Regions from separate parts of the Heliomicrobium sulfidophilum genome, predicted to be linked through region 2. Evidence: riboswitches for the same ligand, from Rfam matches in the RefSeq annotation. Region 2 holds a riboswitch; each other region holds the start of a gene.
The links. Region 2 has a riboswitch for cobalamin ahead of AC0CW1_RS14340 (AIR synthase related protein). Riboswitches for the same ligand answer to the same signal wherever they lie in the genome.
Positions count from the first base shown of each region.

Region 1: it holds a riboswitch for cobalamin, as region 2 does, so the genes downstream of both, AC0CW1_RS09075 (energy-coupling factor ABC transporter permease) here and AC0CW1_RS14340 (AIR synthase related protein) in region 2, are expected to answer to the same signal.
Region 3: it holds a riboswitch for cobalamin, as region 2 does, so the genes downstream of both, AC0CW1_RS15835 (uroporphyrinogen decarboxylase/cobalamine-independent methonine synthase family protein) here and AC0CW1_RS14340 (AIR synthase related protein) in region 2, are expected to answer to the same signal.
Region 4: it holds a riboswitch for cobalamin, as region 2 does, so the genes downstream of both, thiC (phosphomethylpyrimidine synthase ThiC) here and AC0CW1_RS14340 (AIR synthase related protein) in region 2, are expected to answer to the same signal.

Region 1 is NZ_JBVTZZ010000005.1:702,526-707,660, forward strand. It holds gene glgP (alpha-glucan family phosphorylase) at 1-376, opposite strand, end outside; gene AC0CW1_RS09060 (hypothetical protein) at 565-741, opposite strand; gene AC0CW1_RS09065 (HD-GYP domain-containing protein) at 863-2,086, shown strand; gene speD (adenosylmethionine decarboxylase) at 2,176-2,547, opposite strand; cobalamin riboswitch at 2,841-3,022, shown strand; gene AC0CW1_RS09075 (energy-coupling factor ABC transporter permease) at 3,269-3,943, shown strand; gene AC0CW1_RS09080 (energy-coupling factor ABC transporter substrate-binding protein) at 3,940-4,275, shown strand; gene cbiQ (cobalt ECF transporter T component CbiQ) at 4,385-5,080, shown strand; gene AC0CW1_RS09090 (energy-coupling factor ABC transporter ATP-binding protein) at 5,134-5,135, shown strand, end outside.
Region 2 is NZ_JBVTZZ010000005.1:1,823,967-1,829,101, reverse strand. It holds gene AC0CW1_RS14350 (DMT family transporter) at 1-861, opposite strand, end outside; gene AC0CW1_RS14345 (ECF transporter S component) at 1,052-1,564, opposite strand; gene AC0CW1_RS14340 (AIR synthase related protein) at 1,644-2,396, opposite strand; cobalamin riboswitch at 2,507-2,682, opposite strand; gene AC0CW1_RS14335 (stalk domain-containing protein) at 2,752-3,267, opposite strand; gene AC0CW1_RS14330 (MarR family transcriptional regulator) at 3,405-3,827, opposite strand; gene AC0CW1_RS14325 (efflux RND transporter periplasmic adaptor subunit) at 3,991-5,135, shown strand, end outside.
Region 3 is NZ_JBVTZZ010000005.1:2,144,758-2,149,892, reverse strand. It holds gene AC0CW1_RS15845 (S-layer homology domain-containing protein) at 1-1,401, opposite strand, end outside; gene AC0CW1_RS15840 (adenosylcobinamide amidohydrolase) at 1,465-2,214, opposite strand; gene AC0CW1_RS15835 (uroporphyrinogen decarboxylase/cobalamine-independent methonine synthase family protein) at 2,214-3,281, opposite strand; cobalamin riboswitch at 3,416-3,605, opposite strand; cobalamin riboswitch at 3,775-3,960, opposite strand; gene AC0CW1_RS15830 (putative DNA modification/repair radical SAM protein) at 4,040-5,135, opposite strand, start outside.
Region 4 is NZ_JBVTZZ010000005.1:51,912-57,046, forward strand. It holds gene thiC (phosphomethylpyrimidine synthase ThiC) at 111-1,505, opposite strand; cobalamin riboswitch at 1,626-1,797, opposite strand; gene AC0CW1_RS06035 (fluoride efflux transporter FluC) at 1,897-2,268, opposite strand; gene crcB (fluoride efflux transporter CrcB) at 2,265-2,675, opposite strand; gene AC0CW1_RS06045 (histidine phosphatase family protein) at 2,672-3,451, opposite strand; gene recQ (DNA helicase RecQ) at 3,720-5,135, shown strand, end outside.

The sequences.
Region 1 (5,135 bases), 1.1 Mb from region 2:
CGGGAAAACCGGCGTCCAGCAGGTAGAGGGGGACATTCCCCTGGTTGTCCAGGACCCAGACCTTGCAGATCACATCATGCTCCCAGATGCGGACCGACACGGTCACACCGGTATCCCGCAGATCGGGAAACTCGTAATCGCGGTACACGTCATAAGGCTGACCGTTGACGTCGACATGCTGCTCCGTATATCCCTGACGCCAGAGGATACCGACGGCCACCATCGGTCGTCCTAGTTCCTGGGCTGCCTTGATGTAATCCCCTGCTAGAATGCCCAAACCGCCTGAGTAGATAGGAATAGAAGCGCTCAAACCGTATTCCATGCAAAAGTAAGCGACATGAGGGAGTTCCGTGCCCGTAGGATAGGAAACGTTCAATTCCATTCACCTCTTCTCGCGCATTTGCCCACAATTCTATGATAACGGAACTGGCGTCCAGTGGCTACATTTTTCTGGATCCTTTTCAATCTCTTAAAAAAAGAGAGCCGACCATGCTGCCGACCCTGTCCGTTAACCATACCGCTGTCATGTTCAATTCCATCATCACTGCGTCATTGCCTTGTTGATTAGGCCACGCTGTCCTGAAGTTCGCGAACGCCTTCCTGTTCACAATAAGGACAGGTGCGGGTGCGTTCGATTTCGCCCAGCATATCTACAGCCAGTTCCGCCTGGGAACAGGCGGGAACGATCACGTTGCGCACGGTGCCACATTCAATGCATTCCGCCGTAAACCGTTTGATCACATTATCACCTCCTTCGCCGTCGCAGAAAAAACAAAAGCAACACGACTTTATCTTATGGTAAGATGAATGATAGATTCATGAAGGTCCCATAAAAAATCCGTAAACAATTGGAGGCAACCGGATGGCATCCTACACCCCCGTCGACCTTCCCCGGCTGCTCGGTGCCCTCGCCATGGCCTTGGACTTCACCGCCCATGGCCTCTCCCGCCACCACCGCCGGGTTGCCTACTTGGCAGTTACCCTCGGACGGGAGATGGCGCTTCCGGTCAAAACACTGAAGACCCTTTATTGCGCAGCAAGCATCCACGATATCGGCGCCGTCACCTTTGCCCAGAAGACCGACCTCTCCCGCTTTGAGATCCAATCCCCCAAGAGCCATTGCGAACTGGGGCGTCGGATGCTGGCGAGTTCGCCTCAGTTAAAAGAAGTGGCCATCATCATCGAACATCACCATGACCATTGGAACGAGCCCAACCGAGACGAGTCTGACATTGATCCTACATTACTGCTGTTGGGCGACTTGATCCATCTGGCCGACCGCATCGAAGTCCTCCTGACGCCAGAGCATGTCCTCACCCAGCGCCGCAAGGTCATGGATGCCATCGACGGCCTGTTCGGAACCGTCTTCCGACCCGAGTTATCCCCTGCCCTGGCCGAACTGGCTGGGAAAGAGAGTTTTTGGCTCGACCTGGACTCCCCATTCATCGACGAACTGACCCGGCAGGCCGTCGGCTCTGACGAACACACCATCCAACTCCCCTACTGCGAGTTGAAAGGCCTGGCGTCCATCTTCGCCCGCATCATCGACAGCAAGAGCCGCTTCACCCTCCGCCACTCGCGGCTTGTGTCGGCGTCAGCCACATACCTGAGCAAACTGGCCGGCTTCTCTCCCGCTGATATGGCCCGCCTGGAGGTGGCTGGCCTCCTTCACGACATCGGCAAACTGAGCATCCCTGAAGAGATTCTGGAAAAGCCGACCCACCTGACACCGGAGGAGTACCTGATCATCAAACAGCACACCTATCACAGCTACCACATTCTGAATCAGGTTCCCGGCTTTTCGGAAATCGCCCAGTGGGCCGCCTACCACCATGAGCGCCTTGACGGCCGCGGCTACCCCTTTCATATCCCAGGCGAGCAACTCAGCGCCGGCAGCCGGATCGTGGCCGTGGCCGATATCTTCTCCGCCCTCGTGGAAGACCGTCCTTACCGGAAAGGCCTCCCCCAGGAAAAAGTCGAGTCGATCCTGCGCAAGATGGTCCAGGAAAAGGCAATTGACGGGGATCTGGCCGAACTGCTCTGCAGCCATTACGAAGAGTTTGAAGAGTTGAAGCGGACCATGTAACGCCACTGGAAAAGATTGTTTTTTTTAGAACGAATGCAGCCCATTAGAAAAAGCCTGGCGAGAACCAGGCTTTTTTTCATGGGCCGTCGTTATTTCAGGACCTCAATCGGTCCGTCGCCGCGCTTGAGCAGCTTTACCGACGTCTTCTTGGGAACCAGCACCTTGATCATGTGGTTGATGGCCACTTCCGGATCCACCGTCTCCCCGCAGGTGTAGCAGTCGAGGGCGGCGAAGCCCTTCTCGGGATAGGTGTGAATGGAGATGTGGCTCTCAGACAACAGGACCAAGACCGTCGCGCCTTGCGGCTCAAACTGCTGCTTCTGGGACGAGAGAACGGTCGCGCCGGCCGCCTTGGCGGCTTCAATCATCTGTTCCTCCAGGAACCGGGCGTCGTTCAATTTTTTAAAGTCAACGCCCCAAGTGTCAATGGTGACATGTCGTCCGAAAGTGGAGTAATCCATCATTTCGGCCCCCTTCCCAGCAAATTGGATGCCGGGACCTACGTGATTCATCCGGGGGTGGGTCTGACCCGCCCTAACAGGGACGTCGGTCTGTTGAAGCAATCCAAACCCGATTTGGATGAATCCTGGTTCCCACAATGTGTTTATTAATATCATAAATGACGGGCCAGATCAATACTTTTTTTCAAGAGGATTTTATTGCCTGAACCTTGCGACACCCTTGCCCCGCGCGCCCTGACGTGATACGATTGCATATAGATAGTGCTTTCCATAGCTATCTGAAAAATCGAACACAGGTTGACCTTGTTGCAGGCGCCGCCTAGCGGCTGAAAAGGGAATGAGGTGCAAAGCCTCAGCAGCCCCCGCTACTGTAAGGGAAGACGACCCGCCACAGATCCACTGGACTTCGGTCTGGGAAGGAGGCGGGAGCGGATGATGCCCGAGCCAGGAGACCTGCCCGCAGCAAACGAAAGACCCACTTCGGGAGGAAGGGAGGGCTTTATTTTGTTGCCTATGGGGAAATCTCCACCCGGCTCGGACAATCTACCGTCTTATCGAAGGCGATGAAGCAGCTCTAAGGATCGTGCGAACATATGATTGTTGTTTTTATCACTATCTAATCCCCGGCACGGCATCGCCGCTAGTACGGCACGATGAAAAAAGCTGGCCTTTAGATTAGGAAAGCACGAAACCACCCCTACGCAAAAAGGAGTGTCTGCGAATGCATATCATGGAGGGCTATCTGCCCCTTAGCCATGCCGCCGCCTGGACCGCCGCCTCGGCGCCCTTCGTCGTCCACGGCGTGCGCGCCATCGAAAAAACCGTCCGGACCAATCCGGAAGCCAAAATGCTCCTCGGCGTCGCTGGCGCCTTCTCCTTCGTGCTGTCGGCCTTGAAGCTACCCTCGGTCACCGGCAGCTCCTCCCACCCGACCGGAACCGGTCTGGGCGCCGTCCTCTTCGGCCCCACCGTGATGACGGTGCTCGGCTCGATTGTGTTGCTCTTCCAAGCCCTGCTGCTCGCCCACGGCGGGATCACCACCCTGGGCGCGAACGTCTTCTCCATGGGCATCGTGGGCCCCTTCGCCGCCTACGGCGTCTACCGGTTAGGCCAGCGCCTTAACCTTTCCTCTAATCTCTCCATCTTCGCCGCCGCCGCCTTCGGCGATCTGGCCACCTATGTCACCACCACGTTGCAACTCGCCTTGGCTTTCCCCGATACAGCTACCGGAATCATGGGCTCCATCGTCAAATTCGGCTCCGTCTTCCTTATCACGCAAGTCCCCTTGGCCCTGGCAGAGGGACTGTTGACCGTCGTCATCTTCAACGCCCTCTCCAAATACTCCACTGCCGAGTTGTCGGCGCTGAAGATTTTCTCGAAAGAGGTGAAAGCATGAACGGGCTTCGGAACAAGCTTGTCCTGATCACAGCAGCTCTTTTTCTGACGGGTGTTCCCTTGATCATGCATTTTACCGGCGATTTTGCTGGCGCTGATGATCAGGCAGGAGAAATGGTCCAAACGATCGCTCCCGATTACGAACCCTGGTTCGAGTCCCTCTGGGAACCCAGTGAAGAGGCCGAACCGCTTCTCTTCGGCCTGCAAGCCGCCGCCGGCGCCAGCTTCATCGCCTACTACTTCGCGCGCCGCCGCAACAACAGTGGTTCTAACGTCCACACAGGTTCAGGGATGGGCGCCGGCATGGGGCGCAAACCTCTCGGCGACGCCTGACGCACTAAATCATGAGCGCGCCGGCGAACAGCAGACACCGGATAGGCGAACTGACGATGATGGAACGCTGATATCGACTTACCGAAACTTGTTAAACGGGGTCACACATATGCTCTTCACGATCGATCAGTGGGCTTGGGCCAATAAGCTGCGAGACAAATCACCGGCATGGAAAGGACTTGCCGCCCTCACCGGGTTGCTTGTCAGCCTGATAGCGCCCACGCCCTGCCTATCCGGAGCGATCACGGTGCTCTCCGGCGCACTGCTCGTCCTCTTGGCTCGCATCCCCTTATCGGTCTTCCTGAAACTGATGACGGTGCCGGGTCTCTTCCTACTCACCGGCTGCGCGACTGTAGCGCTGTCACCCTCCCCCCTTGACCCCGTGGCCCAGGTAACCATCGGCCCCTACTCCCCTGGAATATCGGCTGCCGGTCTGCAACAGGCCGGCATCCTCTTCTTTCGTTCCCTCGGCGCCACCGCCAGCCTCTATTTTCTGGTGCTCACCACGCCAATGGTCGATGTGATCGAACTGGCGACCCGCATACGGGCGCCCAAGATTGTGACAGAACTGATGCTTCTCATCTATCGCTTCATTTTCGTGCTCATGGAGACAACCCAGGCCATCCTGATCGCCCAGGCGTCGCGCCTCGGCTACGCCACCAAAGCCAACAGCCTTCGCTCCCTCGGCATCTTGGCCGCCAACCTCTTCATCCGTTCCCTCATCCGTTCCAAGGAACTCTACATCGCTCTGTCGGCCCGAGGGTATGAAGAGGAGCTTCGCGTGCTACCGCGCAGCCGGGATTGATCTTTTTGGCCGAATCAACGCCGCACTCCCTGAAAAAGAGGATGGTTTACATCGT
Region 2 (5,135 bases):
GGCCAGCAAAGCGCCCCCGAACACCAGCGCCCCGCCGAGCCAGTGGTAGCCATAAAGGGGTTCCTGCAATCCCCAATAAGCAATGCCGGCGGCGTAGACGGTGATTAGATTCTGAAAGAGGGACGACACGGTAGCGCCGTAGGCTTGCACCGCCTGGTTCCACCAGTAGAAGGCGATGACTGACGCGAAAAGTCCCAAGTATACGGCAGCCCCCCACATCCAGGGTGCCGCCGGCTGACGGGTGGCGGCGGAAAGGTTCCAATCGAGCAGGCCCATGGGCAGCAAGAGGAGTGCGCCGATGGCGAAGGAGTAGCCCGTCGCAGCCAGCACAGGGACCTCTTGGGCCACCTTGCGTCCGGCGATGGTGTACAGCGCCCAGAGCGCCGTCGCCAACAAGACAAGCAGGTCGCCGGGATTAAAGGACAGTTGAGCCAACTGTTCCCACGAACCATGGGCCGCTACGACAGCGATGCCTACCACCGACAAGATGATACCGGCAGCCTGATTGCGCTGAATCTTCTCCCGATCGATGAGAAAGACGAGCATGGCCGTCACCATCGGGCTCAGCGAATTGATCAATGTGGCGTTTACCGATGTGGTGTAGCGCAAACCGAGATAGAGGACCGTGTTGAAGAGGCATACCCCGGCCACCGCCATCAAGCCGATCCAGCCCCAGGAACGCCGGGAGATCTTCCGGGCAGGGTATGTGCGAAGCGCCAGGGGCAGCATGATCAGCGCGGCGATGGTGAAGCGGATGCTCGATAAGGCGAAGGCCGGGATGGCGACGACGAGGAGGCGCCCCATGACGAAATTCGTGGCCCAGATGAGCGGCGTCAAGATCAGCTTATAAAACGGATTCAATGGTTCGACTGCACTGCCTTCCTATTATGGATTGCCACGTTGCTTCATTCTTTTTGTATGATTTTATCATACCACAATCACGGTAATCGGGCGAAGTTCTTGCAGGAAAAGAAAAGACCGCAGTCCTTGACAACTGCGGTTAATGTTGGCGTTGAAGATATGATTGATTCGTAAGGAGGATCCTCCGTCGTTACATGAACCTTCCCTTCGCCCCTCGGTAGGCGACTGCAGCTAAGCCCACGTTAACGGCAGAACCGGTAACCAGGAACGGCATGACAGCCGCCACAGCGCCCCAGCCGCCCATAAGCAGCATGGTCAATGACGAGACAACACCGTTGAGAAATACGCCGACGACGAAGGCCGCCGTCAAGCCAAAGCGATCATTCATCACATAAAAGACATAAGCCCACAAGGCCATCTGCACCGCGATGAAGAGATGGATGGGCAGAGTCAGGGGAAAGCCGACCACCATGGCGGTGAGCAGGTGACCGAGAGTGATGACGATCATCCCTCCCGTGGCGCCGAGGGCCAGGGCGGCGAAAAACCCGGGAAAGGAATCGAGCCCGATCGTACCGACCGGGCTGGGGATTTTGATCATCGCCCCGACGGCGCTCAAGGCGATGAGTACGCCCATCAAAGCGATTCCACGGACGCTTTTCCAGGACGCATGCGTTTCATTATAATGCATCTGCATGTTGCTCATGAGACAGACCTTCTTTCCATTTTTGTTGAAGAACCTGAACAAATGCTGGCAATCCTGCCGTCGTCCTCAGTGGCACCCATCATCCGCCTCTCTCCGCCAATTTGCCAAGATAATGAATGGGCGCTCCGGCGACCGTCAGGGGCTCCCTCTCGGCGGTAAAGACCAGGCAAGTTGACGGACCCGCCGACTTGTCAAGATCCAAGCCGGTATCCATCTGCCAGTCGCGGATCCGGCAACCGGCGTTTGCAGCCAGGTTTTCCGCCTCTACCCGGATCCCTCTTGAGCCGACAGGGACGACTTCTCGGACACCGGGCTGAGTCAGCAGCGCCCGCACATGTCCGGCCCGGGCGATCGCCTTCCCGTCCTCCGTCACTACCTCAGCCCCCACCTTGGGCCAGCCCAAGCAGTACACTTTATCGCCAGGCCGGGAAGCGCCCACACGCAACCCTGCTTTTTCGACGGCGCCCACGACGGTGATCCCGACACCGGTCTGCCGGGTGGGTATGTTTTTTTCGGTGCTGATGACCATGGGCAGGTCACGCTTTCCAATGGCCGCCAGTTCGTCGCGGACGCCTGCAATCACCTCTCCGCTCGTCGGATAGGGCTCGTTGGCGATGGCGACTGTCAGCGCCACCGGTTCTGCGCCGATGGCGAGCACCTCCATCAGGGCCACGCGGGTGGTAAAGATCCCGACGATGTAAGGCGGGACCTGGACAACATCGAGTTCCTTGCCGCCGATGGCGCCGCAGGAGTCGCAGGCGACCACGAGGCACTGCTCCTTCGCCAGGAAGACGACTTCCACATCACGCCCCTGGTAACCCAAGGATTTCACCTCCTTGCGCTTCTTACGATTAAGATTCCTCCGGAGAAAAGAAAAAGTTCACAGCTTCTTCGCTGTTGCCGAGGCAACAACAAAGAAACCATGAACTTTGCCATCATTCATGAACGGTAATGTTACAGGCAGGTCTCCTGACTCCGAATCATCGCCACTGCGCGCCTTCCCGGTTTTCCCAGTGGCATCCTGCGCAGGGCTCCTCGTTACAGTGGCGGGACCGTCCGGGACTTTCACCCGATTCCCTATTCTCCCCCGGAGGGGCACCTGAAACATCGCACTGAACTTTGATTGTATTATAAGGGACAATCTCTATCGTTTCAATCGGCGCGCCCCCGGTTTCTTTCGCGCTAACCTACTTTCTAGTCGAAAGGTATTCGGCCATGATCCTCTTTTCGATATCTGACAGCGTTACGGCCGCCGGCATCGTCGCTTGGAGATTCTCTTGAACGGGGTTACTTAAGATACGATAGATTTTCTCTTGATCGTACTTCGATCCGATGCTTCCCAGGTTGGGGCCAATCTCCAGGCTGCCTTCCGTCCCGAATTTATGGCAGGCAATGCATGCGCCCTTGCCGTCAAAAAGCTGTTTCCCGATGCGAACGATTTGTGTATTCACATCTGTTACAGAATGGATGAAGACGGCGTTGCTCGCCTCATCCCATCGGGCGATCGCTCCCAACGATTCTGCCAGCGACCCCACCGGAACATAGATACGATCTTCCATGACTAACGGTGCCCCACTGAGACTGTCGGTGATGTCTCGGTCATTGACGAAAATGCGCACCATGGCGTTTCCCCAGGCGCTCGACTGAAGTCCCAACAGGATCAGAAGTGTGGCTGTCAGCAGGATGGCCAATCTTTTTTTCATGTGCTCTGCTCCTTTGTTTTCGTGATAAAAACCAAAGCTCCCTTGGTTAATATTACCACGAAATATACTTTAAGCCTAGCACATTCTGCAATCAGCCCGACTTCTGCTCCCGCTTCTTCCTCGATGGATGTTGCGCGTCATCGTCCAACGGGCTTCAGTACACTGTTCATCTTCTCGAACCCTCCGACCACCTGCGCCAGATCTGCGCTGGAGAGTTCCCTCAGTTGCCCCTTCAACCGTTCAAAGCGGGCCTCCTGGATCGCCTGGATCGTCTGCGAACCCTGATCGGTCAGCGAGACCATGACGACGCGCCGGTCCTTATCCGACCGCTCTCGCGTAATCAAGCCCATACCGGCCAGTTTGTCCATCATGCCGGTGACGGCGCCGGAGGTGATGCCGATCTGGTCGGCGATATCGGTCGCTTTGCAAGTCCCCGACTTCCATAATATATACAAAAGAAAGATCTGCCCCTCTCCCAGGTTGCGCTCCGGGCCGATATCTTGGACGGCGCATTTCACATTGTAGAAAAAGACCTCCAACAGGTCCTTGATCGCGTTCAACTGTTGTTCCTTAACCGCTTCTTCCCTTGACAGTTCTTGTCCTCTCCCTTACGATGATAACGTCTTAGTCGCTAAACATTTTAGCATCTAAGATAAATATTAGGCTGGTTGAGACCGGCTGTCAATGAAAGCATCATTTGCATTTGGCAGAGGAGGATTTTCGGTGAAGAAACAAATCGGCGTCGGCCTGCTCGCCGTCACCCTGCTGGCTGCGGGGACAGGCTGCGGTAAAACGCCTGAGCCGTCAGCCCAGGAAGCGACAACCCAGGCGGTGACCGTCGCCAAGGCGGAACGGGCCGACCTGTCGAACGTGCTGACCTTTAGCGGCGCTCTAGCGGCGAAAGAGGAATTGAAGCTGGTCCCGAAGGGACAGGGCAAGGTGGCACGCATCAACGCCGAAGTGGGGCAGCGGGTCAACGCCGGCGATATCCTGCTGGAACTGGATAACGCCGACATTGCAGCCCGTTTGGATGCGGCTAACGCCGGTGTCGACGTGAACAAAGCCAGCCTGGAACGAGCGCGCCTGCAATTGGACATGGACAAGATCGCCTTTGATGACGCACAACGGCACTTTGACCGGGTAAAAGCGCTCTTCGATGCGGGCGCATCAGCGAAGTCCGACTTTGATTCCGCAAAGAGCGCCCTGGACACGGCGGCGAAGCGGGTCGCCTCTGACGAGGTCTCCGTCGCGTCTGCCCAAGCGCTGCTGAACCAAAGCCTGGCCCAGGTCCGTCAGACCCAGGTGGACCTGGAAAACGCCGTCCTCCGTTCGCCCATCTCCGGCCTCGTCTCGGCCCGGAACGTGAACGTGGGCGAGTACGTCTCCAATACGGAGCCAGCCTTTACGGTCGTCCACATCGACACCGTCGAGGTGAAGGCGGACCTGACGGAGAGTGACGTCAACGCTGTCCGGCCTGGCCAGGAGGTCGATGTGAAGGTGGCTGCCGCCAGCGAACAGCCCTTCAAGGGACGCATCGCCAAGGTGAGCCCCGCCGCCGATGAAAAGGCGAAGACCTTCCCCGTCTGGATTGCTGTCGACAACAAGGACTACATATTGAAGCCCGGCATGTTCGCCGAGTTCCAACTCCCCACGGCCCATAAAACGAATGTCCTGACGGCGCCAGCAGAAGCGATCGTCGTGCGCAACGGCGCGCCCATCCTCTTCGTCATCGCCGACGGCAAGGCGATCGAACGCAAAGTCAAGACCGGCTTCTCCGACGGAAAACGGACGGAGATCGTCGAGGGGCTCAAAGACGGCGACATGATCGCCACCGGCGGCCAAATGTCCTTGGCCGATGGAACACCGGT
Region 3 (5,135 bases), 320 kb from region 2:
ATAAGCCCAGGTGTCACTATAGATGCTGTTGGAAAAGCCGGATTGCGCAGTGTGCCTCGTCAGGAGGAGGTCCGCCAGTTTGTTGGCGCGCTCCTGTTCCTGCAATGCCTGCATCGCCATGAGGGAGAGCGCCAACGGTTTGACGTTAGGGGCTCTTGACCACCCTCCGTCGTCTCCTCCGTATTGGTCATAGGTGAGGCCGAGCCGCTTCAAGGCGATCAGCGTTTCGGCGGTGGCGGTGGTGCTGTCGCCGGAGACAGGGATGGCCGCCGTATCCTTGTGCTGGATCGCTTTGAGATAGGTCTGGATGCCATTGACAGCATCATTCACACCGGTTCCCGCTGTGAAACCGGAAAGGGCTGCCATTACCTGGGCCGTCAATTCCGGTTCCTTCGGGCTGTAACTGCCGTAGGCGAACCCTGCCGGCGCTCCCCATTCGTCACTGTGGGCGGCTCGGAACTGGTTGACATAGTTGAGGGCCTTGGCCGGATCAATGCCCCCCAGTTGGTTGCATTGCCCCAGCGCCTGTAACACAGCGACATCCTCGTAGATGGATGCGCCAAAGTAAACGCTGTCGCCGACGGTTTGCGCTTGGCTGCGGATGGCTCCGCCCAGCGCGTTGATCTTTTCATCACTCGGCGCTAGCTGATACAAGGCCGCCAAGTGCTTGGCCAACTCGGTGACGCTCTTTTCTGCGGGATGGTCGGCGGCGTAAACGGCATCGGCGACGGCCTGCTCGCGCAGCGTCTTGCCGTCTCTCAGCCATTGGGCCCCTGTCAGATCCTCGCCGGCCAGAGCCAAGGCGGAGACGAAGCGTGCGTCAAAGGTGGCAAAACCGGTGTTCGAGTATTTTTCATGGCTCTGGCCAAAGCGCGTCCGCAGGAAGCCGACCCCTTTGCCTATCGCTTCATTGACCCGTTCCTTTAAGGCGCCCTCCGGGACATCGTCTTTGATCCGAGCCAGGGCTTCCAGACAGACCTTGGTCCCATACTCGTTGGCAAAGGGACCAAAACTGCCGTCGCCATTCTGGTTGGCCAAGAGGTATGTAATCAGGTTGTTTTTGCTTGCCAGTTCAGGCCCGATCGTGAGGGCATCCGACTCGGCGATCTGCTGCTTTTTCACCGATAGGGAATAGGGCGGCGTCCACTTGGCTGCGCCCAGATCCTCCTTTGCCGCAAGCAACGCGGCCGCCGTATAACCGTCAACGGCTTCTCCGTTATTCACTTTGCTGTGAATGAAATCGACGGCCTTGCCAGCCAACTGACCCGCCTTGACGGCCGGATCTTCTGACGCCGCCTGGGCTGTGAAAAGGGGAAAACAAAAGCTCCAAAAGAGCAGAAAAACCATCACCAGCGCCGTTGTCTTCTGGCTGCGCCGGTTAGCGCGATAGAAGGGGTGCAAAACCATCCATCCTCTCGTTCATCTATTTATTCTCCCGTATCTATGTTCTCGCCTGAATCTCCTTTATGTCCTTGCCTCGGCTTCCCTCGCCTCCGGCTCGCGGCGGCCTGTCGCTCTCAAATAGGCCATAACCGCCTGTCGAATGGCTGCGCCGGCGGTTACAGCAAGCAAGGCGCCGAGCCGTGTCGTTGGCCCCGCATACGCTTGCGGCGAGCCGCCTGCTCGGGCGGCCACCACCACAGCGTCTGTCCCCGTTCCGGTCGCCCAGTCGCCGGTCTGGGCGCAACGAACACCTAACTCCCGCAAGACGCGGCTTTTCGCCTCTGTGATCGTCTGAACGGCGTTGATCAGCGCCCCGTCGGTGAGGCGCTGATCGAGAAAGGCCATGATGTTGATCGTCCCCGGCGCCGGCGTCCCTTCCCAGCAAGGGGTGACACCGGCGGCGCAGGCATTGCCGACACCGGCTGTCACGACCACAAAGAGGTGAACGTCGCCGCACCGGCTCTGCATCCAGGCCGCCTGGGAGACCCAGGCGGCTGTCATCAAGGCGGTCGTTTGCTCCATCGGACAATCCGGAAAAGCGTCCGACAAAAAGGCGATCAACTCGCGTTGTGGCTGGCGGTCGTCATAATCCTTGCGCACCTGACGGTTGACGAAAAACCGTCTTTCGCTGATCCCCCCGCCGAGGATGCCGGAACTGACACAGCGCCAGGGCCCATCGGCGGCGATGAGGATGCACTCTTTTTCGAGGCGGCCGCGCAATCCGGGGAGGAGGGGAAGCCAGCTTCCCGGCGCCGGTGAAAGCGGTGTCATCAATACCAGCCCCAGAGCGTCGACACCTCGCGCAACCGTCCATAGATCGCTTCCGCCTCTTCCTCCGATAAACTTCCCGCGCCGCAAGCCGGGGTGAGCGCCGTCTGCCGGAGGAGCAGCGCTTCTGGAACGCCCAAGCGCGTCAATTCGTCGATCTGCTGGTGGAGCCGCCGCGTCAGGGAAAGGGCGCTTTCATGGGCAAAAGCGCCGGTGACCGGCACGATTCCCCAGGCCAGCCAACCGCCCCGTTCGAGAAAAGCGATCAGTTCCGGGATATGATCGGTAAGGGTATCGATGGAACGATAGGCGTCAAATCCGACGACATCTGCGCCGCTGGCAAAGAGGATGGCGCCATCGGTAGACCCGCAGACATGGATGCCGGCCAGGCCACCCATGCGTTTGATGGCCACGATGATTTCCTGCAAGCCTCTTTGCAGGTCTTCGGCGGTTAAGGAGTCCTGAGTACTATCGTCAAATCCGATCATCCCTGGCTCATCGATCATCAACAGCACGGGATGCTCGGTTCTGCGCAGGTCTTTGACCTGCCAGGCGGCGTTCATGGCACAGTTCTTGCAGAGCACATCCCAGAGGAGACGCTCATGAATGACGGCGCGCCCTTTGCCATCAACCACATTCAAAGCGAGGGTGAGCGGACCGAGGATCTCACCTTGGAGAGCGGTCACGTCCGTCCACTGGTGATGTTCATCGGCAATCGTGGATTTGAAGGCCAGGTAACTATCCAGGTCGATATGAAAGGGAGACTCTTCATGGAGATGGATCCAACAGGCCGCCTCATTCTCGTAGGCTTCATAAAAAGCGGCCAAGGCGTCGGGGAAGCTATCGGACTTTGTGTCGATCACCGGATAGCCGTTGCTTTTTCCTGTGATCAACCCTACCCGTTGCAACGGCGACAGCGCGGCAGCGAGAAGGCTGTCCCCGGCATACGTTGAATGCAGTTGGGGCCAATGGGGCATCTCTGGGCAGAACTGGCGGATGACCGCCATCGCGCTTTCTACATCACCGTGAGGCAGACTTCCGATTCCGGTGGTGACGCCAGGGTATAACATGGTGTGTCCTCCTTTTTTGTGTCGCCATGCAAAAACCCCCAGCCGATCGACTGGGGGTGAAATGATGAACAAATGGCCAAGCGCCATGAGATGCGCCTTTCCTATTCATCACCTCCCTATCCTCCGTAGGTGCGATCGGTGATCACGAACAGGCAGGTCTCCTGGCTCGGGGTCATCTGGGGCTCTGTCTTCCCGGCAGCATGCTGCCAGTGACATGGAAGAGCCTCATCACACCCTTACAGTGGCGGGACCGCGCCGGTTTTGCACCGGACTTCCCTTTTCACGCCTGCCCTTCGGCAGGCGACCTGTTCGCATGATGCAGTTGTTATTCCTTTCCTATGAGGAAGAAGCAGAAAACATGCCTTCTCGGCCCTTCGAACGCAAAAAACCTCAGCCTTTCGGCTAAGGTTATGGTTCTCTTGGGCCGTGACGCATCCCCACAAAGCAATGCATGAACGGCAAAGCAGACCACCTCCCTATCCGCGTAGGTACACCGGCAGTTTTAGAACAGGCAGGTCTCCTGGCTTGAGATCATGGGCCGCATCGCGTCTTCCCGGCATAGCGCCAGTGACATGGCACGGGGGCCTCCCTCTCACAGTGGCGGGACCGCGCCGGTTTCACACCGGCTTCCCTTTTCACACCTGTCATCGGACAGGTGACCTGTTCCCAGACCTATTCGGTTTATGAGTTAGTATGTTCGCGACGAACTATACGATTCCTTCATGGGCGCTTACTTTTTCGTATGCCGACTCCTTCCCTTATAAGTCTCCCGTCACCACCGACCAACGGTCCTCGATGGGGGCCGGCTCCCCAAACAAGGTCAACTGTTCCCCGCCAGCCATCCCCTTCGCTATCCCCCGCTCCGGCATGATCAACCGCTGGCGGAGGCTGGCCGCGTCCGGTCCGATCTCGCCGTAGTAGCAGCCGTTGCAGGTGATGAAGTAGCGCGCCCGCTTCATGACGACGCCCATCCGGCCCAGGTGCTCGAAGTGGATCCGCCCTACCCGCCGGGCGGCGAGGATGCGCTTGGCCGACTTGACGCCGATGCCGGGCACCCGCAGGAGGGTGCGGTAGTCGGCGCGGTTGATCTCGACGGGGAAAAAGCCGAGGTGGCGCAGCGCCCAGCCTGTCTTTGGGTCCAGTTCCAGGTCCAGGTTGGGGTTGTCGGCGTCGACGATCTCATCGGCTTGAAAGTCATAAAAACGCAGCAGCCAGTCGGCCTGGTAGAGCCGGTGTTCGCGCAAGAGCGGCGGCGCCGGCAAAGCCGGCAGGCGCGGGTCGCCGCTCACAGGCACATAGGCCGAGTAGTAGACGCGCTTCAGTTGGAATTTGCGGTAGAGGCCCTCAGCGAGGGTGAAGATCTGCCGGTCCGATTCGGGCGTGGCCCCGATAATCAATTGGGTGCTCTGTCCGGCGGGGACGAAGGCGGGCGTCCGGCGAAACTGCCGCCGCTCCTCCCGGTTTTGCGCGATGGCGCCGGTGATCTGCCCCATCGGCCGGAGGATGTTCTCCTTCTTCTTCTGGGGGGCGAGGCGGCGCAAGCCCTCACTGGTGGGCAGCTCGATGTTGACGCTCATCCGGTCGACGAGGGCGCCCGCCTCGGCGATGAGGCGGCTGTCAGCCCCTGGGATCGCTTTGAGGTGGATGTATCCGTTGAAACGGTATTCGGTGCGCAACTTGCGGACGGTCTGCACCAGTTGTTCCATCGTATGGTCCGGTCCCTTCTCGATGGCGGAACTGAGAAAGAGCCCTTCGATGTAGTTGCGGCGGTAAAAGTTGATCGTCAGGTCGGCCAGCTCGTCAGGGGTGAAGGAGGCCCGGGGGACGTCGTTGGAAACGCGGTTGACGCAGAAG
Region 4 (5,135 bases), 1.8 Mb from region 2:
CCCAGTCCTTACCTTTATGTGAAACTGTTCTAAAACATAAGAAACCTGATTCTAAAAAATCTCCAATCCCTTTTTCGATTAAGCTTCTAATGTAAGAGCCTCTTTTACGCTTAACAGTACTCTACGGGAGTGCCGAAATACTCGGCCAGCACACGACGGGAGCAGCCATCGCCGCAGGCTTGGCATATGTACTCTATTTCCGCGTCATTCGTTCCAACGCCCTCCTCCATCACCATGTCCTCCGCCGCGCTTGCGCCGCCGGTGGACGTTAGAGCGGCAGGATCAAGCGCCAACTTCCGCTCTGCCTTCCGGTTCTGCATTCCTCGGGCTCGTGAGAGCGCGGCGTCGCGTTCGACGGCGGCGGGGATCCCCTTGGCGACGTCGGCGGCATGGGCAGCGATGCGGGCGGCGATGACGCCGGTGCGGACATCTTCCACGGTGGGGAAGCGGACATGTTCTGCCGGGGTAACGTAGCAGATCAGATCGGCGCCGGCAGAGGCGGCTAGAGCGGCGCCGATGGCGCAGGTGATGTGGTCATAACCGGGGGCGGCGTCGGTGGCTAAGGGGCCGAAGATGAAGTAGGGTGCTCCCTCGCAGAGCTGTTTCTGTAACTGCACGGTTGTGCGGCAGTGGTGCAGGGGCGCATGGCCGGGGCCTTTGACCATCACCTGCACGCCGGCGTCTCGGGCTGCCCGGACCTGTTCGCCCAGGATCACCATCTCCTGCACCTGCGCCCGGTCCAGGGAATCATGGCCGGAGCCGGGTCTCAGCCCATCGGCCAGGCTGAGGGTCACATCATAGCGCCGGCAAATGTCGAGCACCCGATCAAAATGGCTGTAAAAGGGGTTTTCCCGCTCATGATGGAGCATCCAGCCGGCCAGCGAAGCGCCGGCCCAACTGACCATATGGGTCAAGCGCCCCTGCCGGCGAGCCAGTTCGAGCGCCTTCAAGGTCATCGCCGAGTGCAACCCGAAGAAGTCGACGCCTTCGGCGGCATGACGCTCCATCGCTTCAAACATTTCCTCCACGGTGGTTGCCAGGATTCCACCTTGCTTCCCACCGCGCCGGCAAGCAAACACCTCATACTGGGGCAAGGTGCCGACCGGTTTCGTAGAGGTCGACAACACATGCCGGCGGAAAAGGGACAGGTAATCGCTCAGTTGCGCATCCGGTTCCCGCACCCGGTCGATACCTGCACCGATGGACAGGTCCAACACCGCGTCGGCCCCCGCTTCCAGCACAACCTCTAACTTCTTGCGCTCTTCCGACTCTGATCCGCCATCGAGGGGAAGCCCGATGGACGCGCTGATCTTAGTGCGCAACCCTTTGCCAAAAGCAACAGCCTGCCTTCCTTCGGCCCTCCTGCGGTTATAGGGCAAGACGATCGTTCCATCGGCCAGCCCTCGGCGGACCACCTCGGCCTCGATCTGCTCCCGCTCAGCCGCTTCGACCATAGCGGGTGTGATCACACCCCGCAAGGCCGCTTCACGCTGGGTAAGTTCCACTCCGTTCAGCCTCCTTTTTTCTGTCACCGACTGCCCGGCAAACAAAAAAGTCCCCAGATCCATAGCAGATCTGGGGACTTTGCCATCATCCCACAAAGAGTCTCCTTTGCCTGGAAAGAGACCCTTGACCGTTCACAGGCAGGTCTTCTGGCTCGGGTTCCTCGCCGGCTGCGCCTTCCCTCTTGCGAAGTGGCATCTTGCAGCAGGCTCCCCCATACAGCGGCGGGACCGCCCGGGATTCACACCCGGTTCCCTATTCTCCCTTGCGGGCACCTGTGAACACGACCTATGTAGTTACGTGATTGCGTTTACTATCTTAATCCTTATGGGGTTGCTTGTAAAGATAGATGTTTCAAACAAATTTCTCTGGGACACGAGCGCCTTGTCAAAATTAAATCGCATGATACCCCAGCGCGCAGGCAATCAACCCGACGACAGCGCTCCCCCCAACATAAAGACCGAAACGAAACCATTCACCATCCTCGATCAGCCGGTAGGCTTCCAAGGTAAATGTGGAAAAAGTGGTGAAGGCGCCTAAAAAGCCGATCTGAAAAGCATATTTTTCGGTCAGATGGGCGCTAGGGTCGCCGGCTGTATGGGCCGCCGACAAGCCAAGCAAAAAAGCCCCGGCGATATTGATAAAGAAAGTAGTTGGCGGATAGGCCAAGATGCACCGTTGTGACACGGCGAGGCCGATGCCATAACGGGCGAGAGCGCCTAAAGCGCCGCCGGCTCCGATCGAAAGCAGATCCAGCGCCGTCATTGATCCACCTCCAGCGCAGTGGCGCGCCTCCCCTTCAACATGAGGGCCCCACGCACCCCGAAGCCGGTCATCATCATCCCCAGGACAAGGCTGGACAGCACATAGGCTGCCGCCAATAGCGCTTGACCTGCTTCGATCAGGCGCAAGCTCTCCAAGGCGAAGGTAGAAAAGGTCGTAAAAGCGCCCAGAAAACCTGTCGAGAAACCGATCCGAACAGCCGGTTTCACCGTTACGATTTCCATGACCAGGGTCAAGAAAAAGGCCAGCACGAAAGAGCCTAACAAGTTGATCGTCAAAGTGCCCCAGGGGAACCCTGTCTGCTCGGCAAAGGGCGCCAGCCAGGTTCCCATAAAAAAGCGAGCCAACGCGCCCAAAAAACCGCCTACAGCCACCGCAACACCAGTCATCGCAGTTCCCTGGCCAGGACAGCCACATCAGAGGAACCTTTTTTTGCAGCGATTACGGAGACGCCTTCTACCGCTACAGCAGCTTCATCTATCGCTTTCTCTTCCAGCGGTTTGAGCAAACGGTTTGCCTGCGTCAATCCCGCCACTGCCCTATCGTATGTCTGAGCGCCGGTTGCGCGTCCAGCCTGCTCATCTACCTCGACGATGGAGATCCCGCCATTGGACAGGTCTTTTCTTCGCACCCGACATCCCCCCTTCACCCGGAGGTACCACAGCAAGATCCGGAGAAAGCCCTGGTGGGAAACGACGACGATCGGTCCCCGCTCTGTCGCCAGTTCCAGCAGTTGCGTCCAAGCGTTCCGGGCACGCCGGAAGGCCTGGAAGAGCGTCTCCTCCCCTGCGGTGAAAGGCCAGGCGTGCCGCCAGGCGGTCATGGCGATGAGCATCCAAAAGGGAATCTCTCGACGCTCACCTCTTCCTGGAAATTTGGCCAGGACAATCTCTCCAAGACTTTCGAGGGTCACCACTTCTGCGTCCCAAGACCGGGCCAGGATGGCTGCCGTCTCCTGAGCGCGCTGAAAATGACTGGCCACCACAATCGGGACCGGCTTCAGACGGCGGGACACCTCTTCAACCTGACGAATTCCCGTCGCGTTCAACCGCACCATCGACGGAGAACTTTCCATCATGGCGTTAAAGGTATTGATCGTAAAACGCGCGCCCAGCGGTATGATGTTTTCGTCCGTTTGCCCGTGACGGACGAAGATAATCTGCATGTTGACCGACTCCATTTTGTCATCCAAACCCCGGGCCTTTGCGAAGCAGACGGAGGGATCTCCATCATCGCTTTTTGACCTAGATTCGGAAATATCTTTTAGTGTAGTATGGGGGGAAGGGAACGTCAAGTCATTCGCCTCCTATTCATTTCCAGAAGGCAGGAGCCTTTGCATCCAACGTCGAAATATTGGACAGCATTCCCGCTGTGATTTATCAAAGAGGACGACTTTCCCTTCATGGGACGATTACCGATATGGAGTGACATACATGCTGCAACAGGCCCGGACACTGCTGAACAGGCACTTCGGCTATACCGCCTTCCGGCCCGGCCAGGAAAAAATCATCGAAAGCCTGCTGACCGGCCGCGACACGGTAGGCATCATGCCGACAGGCGGCGGCAAGTCGATCTGCTACCAGATCCCCGCGCTGCTCCTGCCTGGCCTGACGGTGGTCATTTCGCCGCTGATCGCGCTGATGAAGGACCAGGTCGACAACCTGCAAAGCCTCGGCATCGCTGCCACCTTCATCAACAGTTCTCTCGACAGTGAGGAAGCGGACCTTCGCATCCAGCGGATGAACCGGGGCGAGTTTAAACTGATCTACCTGGCGCCGGAGCGGTTGGAATCGCCTCATTTCCGCCACCTGCTGCAACGCCTACCCGTCTCACTCATCGCCGTCGATGAGGCCCACTGCGTTTCCCAGTGGGGGCACGACTTCCGCCCCAGCTACCTGACCATTTCCTCCCTAGTTTCCGACTATCCCCGCCGTCCCAGGGTAGCCGCCTTTACCGCCACAGCCACCGAAGCGGTAACCGAAGATATCATCCGTCACTTAGGTTTACAACAGCCCCAGCTCTTTGCCACCGGTTTTGACCGTCCGAACCTGTCCTTCCGCGTCATTCGGGGCGAGAACAAGAAGGACTTCCTCACCCACTACCTGGAAGCGAACCGGGAACGGGCCGGCATCGTCTATACAGCCACACGCCGTGAAGCGGACAATCTCCAAGAATACCTCCTGCGCAAAGGCTTTCGCGCCGGCAAGTACCACGCCGGCTTGGCCGATCAGGAACGGGAGCGCGCACAGGAAGCCTTCCTCTACGACGACACCCGGATCATGGTCGCCACCAACGCCTTCGGCATGGGCATCGACAAGTCGAACGTGCGCTTTGTCATCCACTACAACATGCCGAAGAACATGGAATCGTACTACCAAGAGGCGGGGCGAGCCGGACGAGACGGCGAGCCGGCCGAATGCATCCTGCTCTTCAGCGCCCGCGACATCAACACCCAAAAATTTCTCATCGAACAAAACCCGGCTACGCCGGAACGCAAGACAATGGAACACCGCAAGCTCCAGTCCATGATCGATTACTGCCACACACCGCGTTGCCTGCGCAGCCATATCCTCCATTATTTTGGCGAAGAAGCGCCCGATCGCTGCGGCAACTGCAGCACCTGCGCCGATGACGCCGAACCGGTCGACATCACCACGGAAGCTCAAAAAATCTTCTCCTGCATCGTCCGCATGCAGGAGCGCTTCGGCATGAACCTAATCGCCGAAGTCCTCAAAGGCTCAAAAAGCAAAAAAGTGGCCCAAAGCGGCTGCGAGCGCCTCTCCACCTACGGCATTATGAAGGAATACACGATCAAAGAAATCACAGACATGATCAACATTCTGACTGCT